DNA from 3 places in the Comamonas piscis genome. Region 2 is predicted to be linked to each of the others. Evidence: predicted binding sites of a transcription regulator. Region 2 holds the regulator's gene; each other region holds the start of a gene.
The links. The regulator sigma-54, encoded in region 2, starts transcription at its own class of promoters, with help from an activator protein. The targets are predictions, from matches to a motif close to TGGCANGNAANCTGCTTT.
Positions count from the first base shown of each region.

Region 1: HS961_RS10005 ([protein-PII] uridylyltransferase) is a predicted target of sigma-54. The motif match lies at 1,709-1,726, and genes of this name have one in related genera.
Region 3: glnA (type I glutamate--ammonia ligase) is a predicted target of sigma-54. The motif match lies at 1,532-1,549, and genes of this name have one in related genera.

Region 1 is NZ_CP058554.1:2,233,685-2,238,139, forward strand. Features, by position in the region: gene HS961_RS10005 ([protein-PII] uridylyltransferase) at 1-1,651, opposite strand, end outside; gene map (type I methionyl aminopeptidase) at 1,840-2,655, opposite strand; gene purL (phosphoribosylformylglycinamidine synthase) at 2,838-4,455, shown strand, end outside.
Region 2 is NZ_CP058554.1:5,140,448-5,144,902, reverse strand. Features, by position in the region: gene HS961_RS23265 (thiol:disulfide interchange protein DsbA/DsbL) at 1-159, shown strand, start outside; gene lptA (lipopolysaccharide transport periplasmic protein LptA) at 271-924, shown strand; gene lptB (LPS export ABC transporter ATP-binding protein) at 948-1,724, shown strand; gene rpoN (RNA polymerase factor sigma-54) at 1,830-3,455, shown strand; gene HS961_RS23245 (aspartyl/asparaginyl beta-hydroxylase domain-containing protein) at 3,544-4,455, opposite strand, start outside.
Region 3 is NZ_CP058554.1:2,617,152-2,621,606, forward strand. Features, by position in the region: gene HS961_RS11695 (sterol desaturase family protein) at 1-216, shown strand, start outside; gene HS961_RS11700 (EI24 domain-containing protein) at 298-1,206, shown strand; gene glnA (type I glutamate--ammonia ligase) at 1,598-3,013, shown strand; gene HS961_RS11710 (hypothetical protein) at 3,262-3,789, shown strand; gene glnL (nitrogen regulation protein NR(II)) at 3,821-4,455, shown strand, end outside.

The DNA of each region.
Region 1 (4,455 bases), 2.3 Mb from region 2:
AGGTGTCCTGCTTTTGCGCCACCTGGCTCATCGTCAGATGCTCGCGCACCAGAAACTCGACCAGTTGCCGGTCTTCCTTGGCAATCTGGTGGTCGCGGCAAAAGCGCTTGACCTCCAGCGCGCCAATCTCCGAATGGTCGCCACCCCGGCCCTTGCCAATATCGTGGAAGAGGGCGGCCAGGTACAGAATCCAGGGCTTGTCCCAGCCAGCGGCCAGCTGGGAGCAATACGGGTACTCATGCGCATGCTCGGCCATGAAAAAGCGGCGCACATTGCGCAGCACCATCAGGATGTGCTGGTCCACCGTGTAGACATGGAACAGGTCATGCTGCATCTGGCCCACGATGCGGCGGAAGGGCCAAAGGTAGCGTCCCAGCACGGAGGTCTGGTTCAACAGCCGCATCGCATGCGTGATGCCCTGGGGCTGCTGCAGGATCTGCATGAAGGTGGCGCGGTTGACCGGGTCGCGGCGGAACTTGGCATCCATCAGCTGGCGCGCATGGTAGAGCGCGCGGAAGGTGCGGGCCGACAGGTCTTTCAGCCCCGGCTCGGTCTCGTAGAGCAAGAAGGTGCGCAAGATCGCATGCGGGTTGCGCTGGTAGACCTCGTCGTCGGCCACCTCGATGAGGCCGGCCTTGTCATAGAACTCGTCATCAATGCGCCGCAAGCTATGGTTGCCCGGGTGCAGGCGCTCATCCATGTTCAGCATCAGGATCTGCGTGAGCTGGGCCACCGCCTTGGCGGCCCAGTAGTAGCGCTTCATCAGCTCCTCGCTGGCGCGCTTGGGAAAGCGCTGGCCGGCTGGCGTCACGGTCTTGAAGCCAAAGGATTCGGCCACCGGCGTTTGCAGATCAAACACCAGCCGGTCCTCGCGGCGCTTGGCCACAATGTGCAGCCGCGCGCGTATCAGGCAAATCAGGTCCTCGTTGCGTTGCAGGTTGCGCACCTCGTAGACAGTGGCCAGCCCTTTGTCGGACAACTCTTTCCAACGACTGCCCAGGCCGGTGGCGCGGCCCAGCCACAGGATGAGCTGCAGATCGCGCAGGCCGCCGGGCGATTCCTTGCAATTGGGCTCCAGCGCGTAAACGGTGTTTTCGTATTTGTTGTGGCGCTGCTGCATCTCCAGCACCTTGGCCACGACAAAGGCATCGGGCTTGATGGACTGGGCCAGCGCCGCCTGGAACAGGCGGTAGAGGCGCGGCGAGCCGATGATGCGGCGCGACTCCAGCAGCGCCGTCTGCACCGTCACATCCGCCTGCGCCTCGCTGATGCACTGGCTGATGGTGCGCACACTCGATCCGATCTCCAGCCCCGCATCCCAGCAGGAGCCGATGAACTGCTCAATCGCACTGCGCAATTCGCTGTCCTGCTCGGGGTCGGTGCCGTCGGGCAGCAGCAGCAGCACATCGATATCCGAATAGGGGAAGAGCTTGCCCCGGCCAAAGCCGCCCACCCCCACCAGGTTCAGGCGGCCGGGCAGGCCGGCCAGGTGCCACAGATCGCGCAAAAGCACATCGGCCAGTTGCGAGAGCTTGCGCAGCTGCGTCTGTATGCCCCGGGTGCTGCTGCCCCCGGCCATGATGTCGTCAAACAGGGCGCTGCGTTGGGCCTGGTACTGCTCGCGCAGCTGCGGAATGCGAGGATCGTTCATGGTGCCTAACTGTGCTGTCGCTGGCAGTGTGCCATAGCAATAAACAGCGCATGCGAATAAGCACATTCCGTGCCACGGCGCACCAAATGAGGGCGTCCAGGCGGCAGGGGCCGCCATAACAAAAGGCGGCACGCTGGTCGCGGTGCCGCCTTCAGGGCGCGTTGTATGGCTGCGCTATGGCAGTGCCATCAGCACTTGATGCTGGTCACAAAGCTCGGTGGCGTGGGCGAACCTTCCGACCAGGTCAGCACTTCGTAGCCGGTGTCGGTCACCACCACTTCGACTTCCCATTGGGCCGAGAGGCTGTGGTCCTTGGTGATGACGGTCCAGCCGTCATTGCCCAGATCCTTGATGTCCTTCTTGCCGAGGTTGAGCATGGGCTCGATCGTGAAGATCATGCCGGTTTTCAGCTCGACGCCGGTGCCCGGGCGGCCGTAGTGCAGCACCTGGGGCTCGTCATGGAACACCTTGCCAATGCCGTGGCCGCAGTACTCGCGCACGACAGACAGGCCCTGGCCTTCGGCAAACTTCTGGATCGCATGGCCGATATCGCCCAGGTGGGCGCCATTCTTGACCTGCACGATGCCATGCCACATAGCCTCGAAAGTCAGCTGGCACAGACGTTTGCCGGCGATGGTTCCTTCGCCGATCACAAACATACGGCTGTTGTCGCCAAAATAGCCTTCGGGCGTGATGATGGTCACGTCCACATTGACGACGTCGCCCTTCTTGAGTGGCTTGTCATTGGGAATGCCGTGGCAGACCACATGGTTCACCGAGGTGCAGACATAGGCCGGGTAGGGCGTCATGCCCGGTGGCTGGTAGCCCAGGCAGGCCGACTTGGTGCCTTGCTTCTCCATAACTTCGGCGCACAGCATATCGATCTGCTTGGTGGTGATGCCCGGTTGGATGTGGGGGGTGATGTAATCCAAAACCTCCGAGGCCAGGCGGCCGGCGATGCGCATCTGCGCAATATCTTCATCGCTATTGATTTTGATGGTCATAGCCCATGATTATCCCACCGCTGCCATTGGCATGTTGTCCACGCGGCTACGTGTCCTGGCGAGGCACAGTAGAATCCCGGGTTATCCCGCCCTTGTCATTGTGCTGCCACGGCCTGCCCGTAGCAGTGTGCAAGGCGCATGCGTGCTTTCTTCCCATCCTCCTAGTCCACATAGGCTGCCACGTGACACTGCACCTGACTCAGCTTCCAGGCGGTAACGCCCTCAGCTCCTTCCGCGCCCAACAACTGCAGACCGCATTGACGGCGATCCATCCAAAGATAACGGGCATTGCTGCCCGTTTTGTGCATCTGGTAGCCACGGAGCAGCCCCTGGCGGGTGCTGAGGCCGAGCGCGTAGCGGCCCTGCTGACCTATGGCGACCCTTATGAAGGCGGCAGCGATGGCCTGGCGTTTATCGTCACCCCGCGCATGGGCACCATCTCGCCCTGGGCCTCCAAGGCCACCGACATTGCCCGCAACTGCGGCCTGGATGTCTTCCGTGTCGAGCGCCTGACCGAGTTCCGCATTGACTTGAAGGCCGGTTTGCTGGGCGGCAAGCCCGAGCTGAGCGCCGAGCAGACCGCGCAGATCGCCGCACTGCTGCACGACCGCATGACCGAATCGGTGTTTGCGACCCGCGCCGAAGCCGAGCAGCTGTTTTCCACCCTGCAAGCCCAGCCGATGGCCTTTGTCGATGTGCTCGGCGGTGGCCGCAGCGCGCTGGAAAAAGCCAACAAGCAGTGGGGCCTGGCGCTGGCTGAGGACGAGATCGAGTACCTGGAAAACGCCTTCAAGGGCCTGGCGCGCAACCCCAGCGATGTCGAGCTGATGATGTTTGCCCAGGCGAACTCCGAGCACTGCCGCCACAAGATCTTCAACGCCAAGTTCACTATCGATGGTGTGGACCAAGACAAGAGCCTGTTCGGCATGATCCGCCACACCGAGGCCGTGTCGCCCCAGCACACGGTGGTGGCGTACTCGGACAATGCCTCCATCATGGAAGGCCACCAGGTTGAGCGCTTTGTTGCGCCATTCAATGCCCAGGCCGATGCGGTGACGGCACCCAGCTACCAAAAGCAGGCGGCCACCAGCCATGTGCTGATGAAGGTCGAGACCCACAACCACCCCACGGCCATCTCGCCCTTCCCCGGTGCCTCTACCGGCGCTGGTGGTGAGATTCGTGACGAAGGCGCCACTGGCCGGGGCTCCAAGCCCAAGGCTGGTTTGACTGGTTTCACTGTCTCCAAGCTCTGGGGCAGCGAGGTCGGCAAGCCCGAGCACATCGCCAGCCCGCTGCAGATCATGATCGAAGGCCCGCTGGGCGGCGCCGCGTTCAACAACGAATTCGGCCGCCCCAACCTGACCGGCTACTTCCGCGAGTACGAGCAGCAGGTCGGTGACATCACCCGTGGCTACCACAAGCCCATCATGATCGCCGGTGGACTGGGCGTGATCGATGCCGAGCAGACCCAGAAGATCCTCTTCCCGGCCGGCACCTTGTTGATCCAGCTGGGCGGCCCGGGCATGCGCATCGGCATGGGCGGTAGTGCCGCCAGCTCCATGGCCAGCGGCACCAATGCGGCCGAGCTGGACTTTGATTCGGTGCAGCGCGGCAACCCCGAGATCGAGCGCCGTGCGCAAGAGGTCATCAACCACTGCTGGCAGCAGGGCGCGGCCAACCCGATCCTGGCGATCCACGATGTGGGCGCCGGTGGCCTGTCCAATGCCTTCCCCGAGCTGACCAATGACGCCGGCCGTGGCGCGCGCTTTGATTTGCGCAAGGTCAACCTCGAAGAATCGG
Region 2 (4,455 bases):
GCGGGCCAAGTGCGCAAGGCCACCCAGCTGCAAGAATCCTACGGCGTCGAAGGTGTGCCATCCTTGGGCGTGGCCGGCAAGTACTACACCGACGGCACCCGTGCCGGCTCGATGGGCAATGTGCTGCAAGTGGTCGAGTTCCTGGCGACACAAGGCTGAGCGAACTTACGCGACACCTAGGTGAAGCCCGCCCTGGCGGGCTTTTTTGTGCTTAAAACGGTTCAACGCTCCAGCATGGCTACAATGGGGCAGAGCAAGATTCATGCCTTTATGAGACACCGTATTTTTAACTCCTTGTTGGTGGCGGCCATGCTGGCCTTGCCGCTGCTGTCGCATGCTGAGCGTGCCGACCGTACCAAGCCCATGAACATCGAGGCGGACGATGGCCGCCACGATGAACTGAAGCAAACCAGCGTGTTTACCGGCAATGTGGTGGTGACCAAGGGCACCATCATCATTCGCGGTGCGCAGTTGACCGTCAGCCAGGACCGCGACGGCTTCCAGCATGGCGTGGTGACTGCTGCTCCGGGCAAGCTGGCGTTCTTCCGCCAAAAGCGGGACTCGGCACCGGGCGCGCCCGACGAGTTCGTTGAAGGCGAAGGTGAGGTCATCACCTACAACGGTCGCGATGACACCGTGCATTTTGAGCGCCGTGGCGAGCTGCGCCGCTACCGCGAGACCACCTTGACCGACCAGGTCAGTGGCCCGCTGATCACCTACAACAACCTGACCGACACCTTTACCGTGGTCGGCCAGAAAGGCGCGCAAGCCAGCGATCCCAAGCCCGGCGCTGCGAAAAACGGCCGCGTGCGCGTGATCCTGACGCCCAAGGCGGACGACAAGGCCAGCACCCCGGCCAAGCCCGCAGCGGACGACAAGACCCCCTTGCGCCCCAGCACCCAACTGAACGACGGAGCCAAGTAACCGTGGCAGAGAACTCCTCGACCATTTCCGTCAATGCCCGGGTCGCCAACAGCGACCACCGCAGCCAGCTGGAGGTGTTGCACCTGGAGAAGTCCTATGGCAGCCGCAAGGTGGTCAAGGATGTGTCGCTGTCGGTGCGCAAAGGCGAAGTGGTGGGTTTGCTCGGCCCCAATGGTGCTGGCAAAACCACCTCGTTCTACATGATCGTGGGCCTGGTGCGCAGCGATGGCGGAGACATCCGCATCGATGGCCAGTCGGTCGCCGATATGCCGATCCACCAGCGCTCGCAGCTGGGCCTGTCCTACCTGCCGCAGGAGGCATCGATCTTCCGCAAGCTCAGCGTGCAGGACAATGTGCGCGCCGTGCTGGAGCTGCAAAAGGACGAGCATGGCAAGTCGCTGTCGCGCGCCGAGGTCGAGCGCCAGCTCACCGCGCTGCTGCAGGAGCTGCGCGTCGAGCACCTGCGCGAGTCGCCCTCCGTGGCGCTGTCCGGTGGCGAGCGCCGCCGGGTCGAGATCGCCCGCGCGCTGGCGACCCAGCCCCGTTTCATCCTGCTCGACGAGCCCTTTGCCGGTATCGACCCGATTGCGGTGATCGAGATCCAGCGCATTGTCGCCTTCCTGAAAGAGCGCGGCATCGGCGTGCTAATCACCGACCACAATGTGCGCGAAACCCTGGGCATCTGTGACCACGCCTGCATCATCAGCGATGGCAAGGTGCTGGCCGCAGGCACGCCGCAAGAGATTGTGGAGAACGCCGAGGTGCGGAGGGTCTATCTGGGTGAGCACTTCCGTATGTGACGCCGCACGCCCGGGCGGGCGTGCCAGCCAAGATACCGCCTTGCGCCGCCGGGCCGCTGGGGCTTGTCGGATGCCATCTGCCGTGGTCGGCACGGAGGCGCTGCCATGATGCCTTCGCTGTCACTGCGTGTATCGCAGAGCCTGACCCTCACGCCGCAATTGCAGCAGTCCATCCGTCTGCTGCAGCTGTCCACCCAAGAGCTGACGCAGGAAGTCGAGCAAATGCTCGATGAAAACCCGTTTCTGGAACGCGAAGGCGATGACGCTGTTGATTCGGAACGGGCGGAAGCACCGGCCCAAGACACCAGCGAGGGCACCGAGACCGCCGCTGTGGGCGACAAAGCCACCGAGACCACTGCCAGCACCGACACCAGCAGCGCGAGCGATTTCGAGGCGGGTCCTTCCGACCTGCCTTTGGATTTTGGCGCGGGCAAGGAAACGGGCGTTGATGCGGAAGCCGCTTCCGGCGACTCGGCCTCGGACTGGGAAGAGTGGGGGGGCGACCTGCCCGCGCGCTCCAGTGCGGGCTCGGGCGATGACGACGATGAAGCGCCGCTGTCCGACCGGCGTTCCGAGCACCTGAGCCTGCAGGATGTGCTGCACCGCCAGGCGCTGTCACTGCGTTTGTGCCAGGAGGGCCAGGCCGCACTCTATTTCTTGATCGAATCGCTGAACGACGACGGCTATCTGGAAGAGACCTTGGCCGAGCTGGCGCAAAGCTTTGGCGATGCCAGCGACCCCGAGCGCTATGAAGCGCTGCTCCACCACCTCACGGTCGCGCTGCGCTTGCTGCAAAGCCTGGAACCCCTTGGGGTGGGTGCACGCAACCTGTCTGAGTGCATGCAGCTGCAGATCAAGGCGCGGCAACGCCTGCTGGATGAAGAAGGCTCGGACACCCCCGAGGCCGATGCACTGGCGCTGGAAACGGCTTTGCTGGTCTGCCAGGAATCACTCGATCTGCTGGCGCGCCGCGATGTGCGCAAGCTGATGCAGCTGACAGGCTGCAACGAAGCGGCAGTGCGCAGCGCGCTGGTCTTGATCGCCAAGTTGGAGCCCCGGCCCGGCCGCCCCTATGCGGATGTGGACCGCAATGCCATCATTCCCGATGTCATCGTGCGCCCCAGCAATGAGCGCGGTTTGCCGGTGCCCGGCTTCAGCGTGCAGCTCAATGCCGAAGTGATGCCGCGCCTGCGCGTGCAGGATGTCTATGCCAATGCCTTGCGCAGCCACAAGGGCAGCGAAGGCCATGGCGCCTTGCAGCAGCGCCTGCAGGAGGCGCGCTGGTTCATCAAGAACATCCAGCAGCGCTTTGACACCATCTTGCGCGTGTCGCAGGCCATTGTGGAGCGGCAGCGCAATTTCTTTGTGCATGGCGAGCTGGCCATGCGCCCCATGGTGCTGCGCGAGATCGCCGATGAGCTGGGTTTGCACGAGTCCACCATCAGCCGCGTGACCACCGCCAAGTACATGGCCACGCCGCAGGGTACCTTTGAGCTGAAGTACTTCTTTGGCTCAGGCCTGGGTACCGAGACCGGCGGCAGCGCCTCCAGTACCGCCGTCAAGGCGCTGATCAAGCAACTGCTGGACGAGGAAAGCGCCAAGAAGCCGCTGTCGGACGCAAAAATCGCCGATCTGCTGCAGGCCCAGGGCATTGAATGCGCGCGCCGCACGGTGGCCAAATACCGTGAAGCAATGCGCATCCCGCCCGCCAGTTTGCGCAAGGCGCTGTAGGCGTTGTTGGCGCAGCGGGCTCAAGGCCCAGCGCATAAAAAAACCGCAGTTCGTTGAACTGCGGTTTTTGCGTTGAGACGGCGCCAGTTTACTTGGGCCAGAGCCACCAGATAAACAAGGCCAGCACGGCCAGCATCAGGCCGAACTTGGTCAGCTTGTAGGCCGTCTTGTTCCAGGCCTTGAAGCGGCGGCGGTACTGGCCCATGTAGAACGACACCTTGAAGATGCGGCTGATAAAGCCGCGCGGATCGCCTTCGTTGTTGGGCGAGCTGGCAGCAGCCACCACATGCGTGCCCAGCCAGCGGTTGAGCCACTGCGCAAAGCCATTGGTCATGGGGCGCTCGACATCGCAGAACAGCACGATGCGGTTGCCCTCGGACCGGTTCTCGGCCCAATGCATAAAGGTCTCGTCAAAAATCACGCCTTCGCCCTCGCGCCAGCTGTAGGGCGTGCCATCGACTTCGATCATGCAGCGGTCGTCATTGGGCGCCAGAACGGCCAGGTGGTAGCGCAGCGAGCCGGCATAGGGATCGCGGTGAAGGTTGAGCTTGGCGCCGGGCGGCAGCTCAGCAAACATGGCGGCCTTGATGCCGGGGATCGATTGCACCAGTGCGCTGGTCTTGGGGCAGAGCTCCATCGCCGACGGGTGGGCCTGGCCGTACCACTTCAGGTAGAAGCGCTTCCAGCCGGTCTTGAAGAAGGAGTTGAAGCCCGCATCGTCGTTGTTGGCCGCTGCCTTGATCTGCATCGCCTTCTGCAGGCCGATGGCTTCTTCGCGGATCTCGCGCCAGTTGGCTTGCAAGGGCGCCAGGTCGGGGAAGGTGCTGGTGGGCAGGTAGGGCGTGCGCGGCACCTTGCTGAACATCAGCATGAACACATTGAACGGCGCCGTGAAAGTGGAGTGGTCGAACAGCTGGCGCAGCAGCTTGTGCCGAACCTTGCCGCGCAGGTGCATATAGAGGCCGCAGCCAAAGAAAAGCAGCACCAGGGCCAGAACGAT
Region 3 (4,455 bases), 2.5 Mb from region 2:
GCGGCCCCGCGTACCCGTTTGGGTGGCTGCAATTTTGGTGTGCTGCTGCCCTGGTGGGATATGCTTTTTGGCACCGCCAACTTTGAGCTACGCTATGACCCGACCGGCATACGCGACCAGGTGCAGCCCAACCGCCAAGGACAGTTGCGCAACTACGGGCGCGGCTTTTGGAGCCAGCAGTGGCGTGGCCTGCTGCGCTTGCTGGGCCGGGCCTGAGCCCCGATCGACTGCATTGCCAACCAGCCGGTCTTGCGTTCACGATGCGACCGGCGATTTGACACACAAGGAGTATTTCCCATGCCCCAAGGGTCTCCAGGCTCTCGCCTGATGTTCGATGCATTCTGGCGTGCGGCGGCCTATTGCTTCCGGCCGCGCGTGATGCTGCTGTCCCTGCTGCCTCTGGCCGTCATGCTGGTCGCTTTGGGCGGTTGGAGCTATTTTTACTGGTCAGGTGCAGTCGCCACCATGCAGCATTGGGTGGAGACGATTGGCTGGCTGCGCACTGTGTTCAGCTGGTTTGGCGGCAGCGGTACGGAGGGGTTTGCCGCGACCATCGCCCCTTTTGTTGTGCTGGTGCTGATCACGCCGGTGGCTGCCGTGGTCGCGCTTCTGGTGATCGCTTTATTGATGACGCCTGCCTTGGTCAACATGGTCACTGAGCAGCGCTTTGCCAACCTGGAGAAAAAGCGGGGCACTGGCTTGGCCAGCAGCATCGCTTGGGCCCTGAGTACCTCTTTGGTGGCCATCGTGGCCTTTGTGGTCACCATGCCGCTGTGGTTGATCCCGCCTTTGGTGCTGATTGTGCCGCCGGTCATCTGGGGCTGGCTCACTTACCGGGTGATGAGCGTCGATGCGCTGGCCGAACATGCGAGCAAGGCGGAGCGCGACAGCCTGCTGCAACGCTACCGCTGGCCGCTGCTGATGATGGGCATCATCTCGGGCTATATCGGCATTGCGCCGAGCGTCGTCTGGGCCTCGGGCATGGTCTTCACCATTGGCTTTGTGGTGCTGATACCCATTGCCGTGTGGATCTACGCGATTACCTTCGCGTTCTCCTCGCTATGGTTCATCCATTTTTGCCTGGCTGCGCTGCAGCAGCTGCGTTTAGAGAAGGGCGATTCTGGTGCGAAGGCGGTAGTGCCTGATGCCGTAGTGCTAAGCCAAGACAATGCCGGATTCTTGCCAAGTACTTCCGCACCTAAATAGCAACCGGAGGCGAAGGGCGTGGGGGGCTGTAGTGCCAACCTGGCACAGCGCTCGCATACTTGATGCACCAATAAAGTGCATAAATGCCTATTTTGGTGCGTCCTCGCCATGCCGGCAAAGTGGCGCCTGATTCGCACCATATTGGTGCCATCGGCATGGTGCGAGCTTACGTCTTCGAGGATCTGAACAGATGCCTGCAAAATCCTCGGGGCCCCTTATCGGCGTAGGCCAAAAGCGGGGTACAGTCAGGCTTTGGGCAAAATTCGGTTACGGCGGCCTGCTGCCAAACTCGTATTTTCCAGTCGGCATGGGTTTGTCATAAAACTGGCACGTAAACTGCTTTAGTCTTGCGACAGCCCCTTTTTATTCACGATTTCCTTTGGAGCATTAGATGGCCAAGAGCGTTGCAGATGTGATGAGCATGTTGGACGAGAACGAGGTCAAGTTCGTTGATCTGCGTTTCACCGATACCCGTGGCAAGGAACAGCACGTTACGGTGCCTATCTCGCACTTTGACGAAGACAAGTTCACCTCCGGCCATGCATTTGATGGCTCCTCCATCGCTGGCTGGAAAGGTATCGAAGCATCCGACATGCTGCTGATGCCCGATCCCAACACCGCCAACATCGACCCGTTTTTTGACGAAACCACGATGTTCCTGCAGTGCGACGTGATCGAGCCGGGTGATGGCAAGGCCTATGACCGCGATCCACGTTCCGTGGCCAAGCGCGCTGAAGCCTACCTGAAGGCATCGGGCCTGGGCGATACCGCCTACTTCGGTCCAGAGCCAGAATTCTTCATCTTCGACGGCGTGCGTTGGAGCACCGAGCCGAACAACCCCTTCTTCGACATCGAAGAATACGAAGCGCCCTGGAACAGCGGCTCCAAGCTCGACAATGGCAACCGAGGCCACCGTCCTCGCGTCAAAGGCGGCTACTTCCCCGTGCCTCCCGTCGACAGCACCCAAGATATGCGTGCTGAAATGTCCCTGCTGCTTGAAGCGCTGGGCATCCCCGTCGAAGTGTTCCACCACGAAGTGGCAGGCGCTGGCCAGAACGAACTGGGCACCCGCTTCTCCACCCTGGTCGAGCGCGCTGACTGGACCCAGGTGCAAAAGTACGTGATCTGGAACGTGGCCGACACCTATGGCAAGACGGCAACTTTCATGCCCAAGCCATACTCTGGCGACAACGGCTCGGGCATGCACGTGCACCAATCCGTGTGGAAAGATGGCAAGAATCTGTTCGCCGGTGACGGCTATGCTGGTCTGTCCGATTTCGCGCTGTACTACATCGGCGGCATCATCAAGCACGCCCGCGCACTGAACGCCATCACCAACCCTGGCACCAACAGCTACAAGCGCCTGGTTCCTGGTTTCGAGGCTCCCGTGAAGCTGGCTTACTCGGCCAAGAACCGTTCGGCATCGATCCGCATTCCTTACGTGAGCAATCCCAAGGGCCGCCGCGTGGAAGCGCGCTTCCCCGATCCACTGATGAACCCCTACCTGGGCTTCGCAGCGCTGCTGATGGCCGGTCTGGACGGCGTGGAAAACAAGATCCATCCTGGCGAAGCCGCCACCAAGGATCTGTACCATCTGCCACCGGAAGAAGACAAGCTGGTGCCTACCGTGTGCCACAGCCTGGACCAAGCGCTCGAAGCGCTGGATGCCGACCGTGCCTTCCTGACCAAGGGCGGCGTGTTCAGCGACAGCATGCTGGACGCCTACATCGAGCTGAAGATGGGCGAAGTCACCCGCTTCCGCCAAGCGGTGCACCCTGTCGAATACGACATGTACTACTCGCTGTAAAGTACCTCAGCCAGGCATCTACTGCCTGGCGCGAGGTTCAAAGCGACCTGCCAACCGTCCAAGGTGGCAGGTCGTTTTTCATGGGAAATACTGTGGACAGGGCCTGCCCTGGCTGCGAGGAATCTGTAACAGCCGGAACTGTTCGGCGGGATCGGCCTCCTTTGTAGCTACACTGCGGGTTGCAGAGGGTCCTTGAGGGGCTGCCACGGACATACTGGCACAGTGGAGCGAACGGGCGAAACGGGGTTATGCATACAAAGTTGTTGTTTTTGATGGTGGCAGTGGCATGTGCGCAAGGCGCTGTGGCGCAGGATCGCATTTATCGCTGTGGCAATGAATACACCAACGATGCGGGCAAGGCACGGCAAAAAGGCTGCGCCGTGGTGGAAGGCGCCAACGTCACCATCGTGCAAGGCACCCGCCCGCATACCTCCGCCGCAAGCCCGGCGCCCGCACCCAATGCACCCGCTGCTGCACCGCGCCCGGCGCGTGCCCCCGCAGCTGCCACACCCGCACCACGCTCTGCCACCGCTGAAGGCCGCGCACGTGATTCCGATGCGCGGCTCATCCTGGAGACCGAGCTGAAAAAGGCCCAGGACAAAAAGATCACCTTGGCGCGCGAATACAACAATGGCGAGCCTGAGAAAAATGCGCTGGAGATGCGCAACCCCGCGTTCTACACCAAGCGGGTAGCCGATCTCAAGCAGGAAATCGGGCGCAACGACAGCGATATAGCGGGCATCCAGCGCGAGCTCCAACGCCTGCCGGCCCCATAATCAAAGCTTCTACTTTTCTGGGTCCATCCCCATGTCTGAGCTCAGTGCCATGGATCGTGAATGGCAGGCGCTGGAACACATCGCAACCTTGGTTGCGGTGCTACGTCTGGATGGCGCGGCAGTACGCGTCAATGCTGCGCTGGAGAACGCGCTAGGCGTCTCGCGCAAAAGCATTTTGGGCCACTACTTTGGTGGCTTTTTTCAAGATGACGAGCTGATCCACAAGGCCCTGGTCGATGCGCGTGCGCAGCGCTTTTCATCGCTGCGCTTTGAGGCGCAGCTGCGGCGTAGCCTGCAAGATGCCTTCCCCGTACATTCCAACCTCTCCTGGTGGGAAGAGGAGCAGACCATTCTGGTGGAGCTGTGGCCGCTGGAGCAGCAGGTGCGCCAGGACCGCGAGGAGCGCGTGCGCGAGCAAGCCTTGGCCAACAAGGAACTGATCCGCAACCTAGCCCATGAAATCAAGAACCCCTTGGGTGGCATACGCGGCGCAGCCCAGCTGCTGGAGCTGGAGCTGCCCGATGCCCAGCTCAAGGAATACACCGACGTCATCATCCACGAGGCAGACCGCCTGCAGGCGCTGGTCGACCGTCTGCTCGCTCCCCATCGCCATCCGCACACGGTGGGCGATGTCAATATCCACGAGGTCTGCGAGCGGGTCTGCCA